Regions from separate parts of the Desulfatitalea tepidiphila genome, predicted to be linked through region 2. Evidence: predicted binding sites of a transcription regulator. Region 2 holds the regulator's gene; the other holds the start of a gene.
What was found. The regulator sigma-54, encoded in region 2, starts transcription at its own class of promoters, with help from an activator protein. The targets are predictions, from matches to a motif close to TNTGGCACANTTTCTGCTNT.

Region 1 (3,400 bases), on a different contig from region 2:
ATGGTCGACAAGGTCGTCGCGACGATCGCCGAAAACGCCAACACCCAGAAGGTGGGCGACGGTAAGATTTTCGTCCTGCCGCTGGAGCAGGCGGTGCGGATCAGAACCGGGGAATCGGGCAAGGATGCAATTTGACCCTATTTAATGACCATCCAGAGATCTGCTCTGTTGAATCGGCAATAATTCAAAGGATGCCATTTTATTCGAAATGTGGACATATCGAAAGGAGCGGGAAAGATGAAATCAATGCGAATCATAGGACTGGGGTTGATCTTTTTGCTTGGCGGTCTGGCCGGCGCCTGGGCTGACGAGCCCACGCCGATGAGCAACAAGGAGGCTATCGATCTGGTGCAGACCCATGCCAACTACATGTGGACCCTTGTAGCGGCGTGTCTGGTGTTTTTCATGCAGGCCGGTTTCGCCATGGTCGAAACGGGGTTTACCCGGGCCAAGAACGCCATCAACATCATGATGAAGAACCTCATGGACTTCTCAATGGGCAGCATCGCTTTCTGGGCCGTCGGTTTCGGCCTGATGTTCGGCGCCACCAAAACCGGATGGTTCGGCACATCGGGGTTCTTTTTCAGTGATTTTTCACCGGATGGCGATCCGTGGGTCCTGGCCTTCTGGATGTTCCAGGTGGTTTTCGCGGCCACGGCCGCCACGATCGTCTCCGGCGCCATGGCCGAAAGGACCAAATTTGTCGGCTACCTGGTCTACAGCGCCATCGTCAGTGCCGTGATCTATCCCATCTTCGGCAGTTGGGCCTGGGGCGGTCTGTTCAATGGCGGCGGCTGGCTGGAAGGTTTGGGTTTCATCGATTTCGCCGGGTCGACGGTGGTGCACTCCGTGGGTGGCTGGGCGGCCCTGGCCGGCGCCCTCGTTCTGGGACCCCGTATGGGCAAGTACGGAAAAGACGGATCGATCAAGCCGATCATGGGGCACAGCATGACCCTGGCGGCTCTCGGCGTCTTCATCCTCTGGCTGGGCTGGTTCGGTTTCAACCCCGGCTCCACCACAACGGCGGACAAGAGCATTGCCATGATCTTCGTCAACACCAACCTGGCTGCTGCCGCCGGCTGTATCATGGCCATGTTTACCTCGTGGATCAAGTTCGGCAAACCGGAAGTGGGCATGAGTCTGAACGGCGCCCTGGCCGGATTGGTGGGTATCACGGCTGGATGTGCCAACGTATCGCCCGGCAGTTCGATCATCATCGGCGCCGTGGCCGGTGTCCTGGTGGTGCTCTCTGTGGTCTTCTTCGATCGTATCCGGGTGGATGATCCGGTGGGCGCGGTTTCGGTGCACGGTGTCTGCGGGGCCTGGGGCACGCTGGCCGCCGGCCTGTTCAACATGGGCGGCACGAGCATGGCCATCATCGGCGTGCAGTTGCTGGGTATGGCCGCCTGCTTCGTGTGGACCTTTACGTTGGCTTTCACCATGTTCAAGTTGATCGACAAAATTGTGGGGTTGCGTGTCTCCCCGGAAGAGGAGCTGGAGGGATTGGATTTGACCGAGCATGGCGGCGTGGCCTATCCTGACTTCGGCGTGGCCTCCACCCATGGCGGTATCGCCCCGTTGGGCGGTGGACCGATGACCCCCGGCGCCGTGCGGGTCGGGATTCCGGTCAACCAGGAGTAGATGGCCGGGCGGTGGCATGACCCTGACCGTTCGGATTCATGTGTGACCCATTTTCAAGGCCGGAAGGTGGCGCGGGCCCCCTCCGGCCGATTTTTTTGCCGGAAGGCCATGGGGTACCGATCGCGGGTCGGGACCCCGGGTGGAATTTGTGACAAGATTGTATTTATTATGGAATAACATCGTACAAAAATGTAAGTACCAATATGAAATAAAAAAATCGTTCTATTTTATAATCTATTTGTATATATTGGTAAAAATTCACCTTTAAATGTCTGGCACACCTGTTGCGTTTAACTCATATCTAAAGCGCCGCTGGTTGAGGTCTGGGCATGCCGCCCGACAGCCGGCCCAAAGGAACCCCATGGCAACGATACCGTTACCCGATACGAAAGCAGTCAATGAACCGACCCGGGCATTTCAAGCGCGCCGCGCGCAATTGCTCGAGACCGTGAAAACCGTCGATGCCCGGGAGTTTCTCGAATCCCTTGCCGCGGCGGTGGACGAGTACTTTCGATCCAGTTTTGCCCAGAGTGCCGTGGGGCCCCAAATGGGCATCATGACCAACCCATACGCATTGATCGCCCTGGGTGGGTACGGTCGCGGCGAACAATGCGTCTATTCGGATATCGACCTGCTTTTTCTCTTCGAGAACAAGGTGCCGGCCGAGGCTGAGGCCCTGGTGCAGGAGATCATCTATCCGCTCTGGGACATGGGCCTCGAGGTGGGGCATGCCACCCGGTCGATCAAAGAGTGCATCCAGCTGGCGCGCCAGGATCTCGAGGTGCTGACCGCGCTGCTGGACGGCCGTTTCATCTGCGGCATGTCCCCGCTGTTTCACCGCTTGATGGAACGACTGCGCCACAAGTTGATCAGCGTCAACCCGTCCAAGCTGATTACCGCGCTGGTGGAATCCAACCAGCGGCGCCACGAGCGTTTCGGCGACAGCGCCTATCTGCTTGAGCCCAATCTCAAGGAGGGACAGGGCGGTCTGCGCGACTACCACACCATGCTCTGGGTGGCCCGCATTCAGTCGGATGCGAAGTCGTCCCGGGACCTGGAGTATTACGGATACCTCTCCAACGACGAATATACCGAGCTGCAGCGCTCGCTCTCCTTCGTCTGGTCGGTGCGCAACCAGCTTCACCTGTTCATGGGGCGCAAGCTCGACCAACTTCACCTGGAGCACCAGACCCGGCTGGCCGAGGTGATGAATGTGGCCCCGGTGAACGGTCACCTGCCGGTGGAGATGTTGATGGGCGACCTTCACGGACACATGGAGTTCATCAAGCAGTGCTACCGGATGTTCATCTATGAGTTGGACCAGCGCAAGCGTCTCAAACGCAAGAACAAGGCCCTCAAGGACACGCTCGTTCCGGGTCTCAAATTCAACCGGGGGCTGCTCAACTTCGTGTCGCCCGAGGCAATTTTAAAAAATCCGCTGCTGTTGATCTACATTTTTGTCGAGAGCGCGGTGCACAAGGCCCCCTTGAGCGCTGAAGCCCGCCGTCTGATCAAGGAGTTCGGCCACATGGTCGATGAACCCGGGTTCCGGCATTCCCCTGAAGTGGTGGAGGCGTTCGAACGGGTGCTGGCCCGTCCCGTGTCCGGCTTCAATGTCCTTAACGATATGCTGGAAACCGGCTTTCTGGCGCACTTCATCCCCGAGTTCAAGGGGGTGACCAACCGGATTCAATTCGATCAATACCATCTCTATCCGGTGGCCCGTCACCTGCTGCTCAGCGTCCGCCACCTCAAACAC
Region 2 (3,400 bases):
TCTTCATTGGGATTCACCGCTGTTCGTTTTCGCCTCGGACGTCGTGGCGCGTATGAGTCGGGCCCCGCAGGCGTGGATACGCGCGTTAGCGCATATCCACCCGAAGGGTTTTGGACAACAGGTTTAATAAAGAAACGATTCCTTGTCAGGGGTTGGGTTGAATGAGACCGTAGTTGCCGTCTTTTCGCCGGTACAGGACATTGACCCGATCGGATCGGGCATTGGTAAAGACGAGAAAGGAGTCCTCCACCAGGTCCATTTGCATGATGGCTTCATCGACATCCATGGGCTTGTATTCGATGTTCTGGACCATGACGCGCCTCTCTCCCTCTCTCTCCACCGGGCCGGCTCCTCCCATGACAGTTTTGGCTTTGCCTTTGTTGGAACGGCGGTCTCTTACCTTCTGTTTGCCTTTCTTGATCTGCTTTTCGAGTTTGTCCAGAACCATGTCGATGGCCGAGTACATGTCCTCGGTCTCTTCCTTGCCGTTGATGGTCATGCGATCGCCTGTGATGTTGACCTCGGCGGTGTGTCTGAACTTTTCCACGGAGAGGACCACGTTGGCTTCACCCGGGTTGTGAAGGTATTTGTCGAAGCGGTTGAGTTTTTCAACGATGTAGTTTTTGATGTGATCGGAGGGGTCGAGATTCTTGAAGGTAACAGATGTTTGCATAAAAGATGCCTCCTTGTGGATAAGGGTCATCGCAAATGGGTATGCATGCATACCAAACCCGACCTAACATTTTAAATTTAAATATGGTTGAACGGATTGCAACTGTTTCATGTGCCCTGCTTACGTATATTTTTTACGTTTGCTCGATGGCAAAACGCCCATCATTTCGCGATATTTGGCCACCGTCCGCCGGGCGATGTCAATATTCTGGGCTTTGAGAAGGTCGGCCATTTTGCTGTCGGAATGGGGCTTGCGGGGGTTTTCGGATTCAATCAGTCGGCGGATTTTTTCCATCACGCTGGCGGATGCAATGGCTTCTCCATGGACCCTCTTGATTGAACTGTTGAAGAAGTATTTCAGTTCGAATATGCCTTGCGGCGTATAGGCATATTTGTTGGTCGTCACCCGACTGATGGTCGATTCGTGCATACCGATATCTTCGGCCACATCACGGAGCACCATGGGCTTGAGGTGGGTGATGCCCTGGTCGAAAAAAGCACGCTGGTATTTGAGAATACTCTCCATCACCTTGTAAATCGTTTTCTGGCGTTGATGAATGCTGCGAATCAGCCATGCGGCGGAGCGCAGCTTGTCTTGAATATAGTTTCGGGCATTGCCGCCGACGTCCTTGTCACGGGTGATGGCCTGCTTGTAAAACGAGTTGACCTTGAGCTTGGGCAGGCCGTCATCGTTGATGACAATGGCAAAGTCATCTTCGGTTTTATAAACATAGATGTCTGGCGTAATGTATTGGGGTTCATCGTCGCTGAAAGCCCGGCCGGGTTTGGGCTCCATGTTGGTGATGACTTCGACCGCCGCGATGACTTCATCGATGCTGACTTTCAAGGCCTTGCAGATGGCCTTGTAGTTTTTGTTTTCCAGGTGGTTGATATGATCTGAGATGATTCGGGTGACCAGGGAGTCTTTCAAGCCGAGGGCGCGGGCTTGCAGCAGAAGACATTCGGTCAGATCCCTGGCGCACACGCCGATGGGATCGAAGCTTTGCAATAGGAAAAGTACTTCTTCGATATCATCTGCGGTCACGCCTGCCTGAACAGCCAGCTCTTCCGTGCTGGATTGCAGGTAACCGTCCTTGTCCAGATTGCCGATGATCAGGGACCCGATACGTTTTTCTTCCTCCGACGGAGAGGCCATTAAAAGTTGCCACAAAAGATGGTCGCTGAGAGATTCCTTGTGGGAAATGAACGCCTCGTATTGGGGCGTGTCGCGGTCCTCGGTTTCAAAACGGATACGACCGGGTGAGTTGTACTCATCGATATAGTTGCTCCAGTCGATATCGCTGGGGATTTTTTCATCGATGGTGACTTCCTGGGTTTTTTCAGGGACCTCTACCTGGACCTGCTCATCGCCGGCCAGTTGATCCTTGGACACCGTTTCCAGACTCTCTTCGAGAGTCGGGTTTTCTTCCAACTCCTGCCGGATGGCATCCATCAGCTCCAGACGCGACAGCTGCAGCAGCTTGATAGCCATCTGCAGCTGCGGGGTCATGATCAGCTGCTGGGTCAGTTTGAGTTGTTGTCGAAGTTCAATGGCCATGTTACAACCTGAATTCTTCACCCAGGTAGATTTGCCGGGCGATTTTGCTGTTGGCGATGGTTTGCGGAGTTCCCGATTCGATGACTTCTCCGTTGGCTAATATGAACGCCTGGTCGCAGGCTTCCAGAGTTTCGCGCACGTTGTGGTCCGAAATCAAGATACCGATGTTACGCTGTTTCAGGTGCCCGATGATTTTTTTAATATCGATGACGGCCAATGGATCGATACCGGCAAACGGCTCGTCCAGCAAAATAAAATCCGGATTGGTCGCCAAGGCCCGGCTGATTTCCAGCCGGCGCCGCTCACCACCCGACAGGACGCTGGCTTTTTGATGGCTCAGATGTTTGATCCCCAGTTCTTCCAATAGCGCCTCTGTCCTTTGTTTTTGTTCCGGCTTGGGAATGGGCATCGTCTCCAGGATGGCCAGGATATTTTCCGATACGGTCAGCTTACGGAAGATCGATGCCTCCTGTGGCAAGTATCCAACGCCCTTGCGAGCCCGCATGTACATGGGGTAGTCGGTGATGTCCTCTTCGTCAAGAAGCACTCTCCCGGCTTCCGGTTTTACCATGCCGACCACCATGTAGAAGGTCGTGGTTTTACCGGCCCCATTGGGCCCCAACAATCCGATGACCTCTCCGGAAGACACCCGAAGGTTGACCGTTTTGACGACTTGGCGGCCGTTGTAGCTTTTTGCTAAATTTTCAATGGCTAAGGTTGCCATGAAGTTCCTGTCTTTCCCAGTCGATGCCGGAAAGTTGGTATAGCAGCTCGCTCAAATCAGTTCAAGCCTCTTTGATTGGACCGAATAATGGCCTTGACCTGGCCCTTTGGGTCGCCTTCCATCTTCACATTGCCACTGTCGCGATAAAAGGTGATCTTGCTGCTTTCGATCACATCCTGTCCACTGGTCACCTTGGCGTTCTGTCCGGTCAACACCAGGGTGCGTTCATCGGTGCGATAGATGGCGCGTTCGCTTTCGGCCACCCGACCATCCATGACGATACGCACGTTGCCATCGGCTTCGATGCGCTCGATGCTGTCGGCGGTGGTTCCGTCTTCAGAGGAGGCACCCTCGGCGTAGACCAGGGTCAGGCGATCGGCCGTGATGGTCGTATCGCCTTGCACCACTTTGACATTGCCGCTGAACTGGGCGTTGCGGCGTTGGGT

Region 1: a site for sigma-54 is predicted at 1,913-1,932, ahead of glnD ([protein-PII] uridylyltransferase). Genes of this name have one in related genera too.

What each region holds. Positions count from the first base shown of each region.
Region 1 is NZ_BCAG01000005.1:350,951-354,350, reverse strand. It holds gene DFT_RS19315 (P-II family nitrogen regulator) at 1-135, shown strand, start outside; gene DFT_RS19310 (ammonium transporter) at 238-1,641, shown strand; gene glnD ([protein-PII] uridylyltransferase) at 2,003-3,400, shown strand, end outside.
Region 2 is NZ_BCAG01000003.1:2,383,325-2,386,724, reverse strand. It holds gene DFT_RS15210 (PTS sugar transporter subunit IIA) at 1-7, opposite strand, end outside; gene hpf (ribosome hibernation-promoting factor, HPF/YfiA family) at 146-673, opposite strand; gene rpoN (RNA polymerase factor sigma-54) at 794-2,230, opposite strand; gene lptB (LPS export ABC transporter ATP-binding protein) at 2,232-2,954, opposite strand; gene lptA (lipopolysaccharide transport periplasmic protein LptA) at 3,011-3,400, opposite strand, start outside.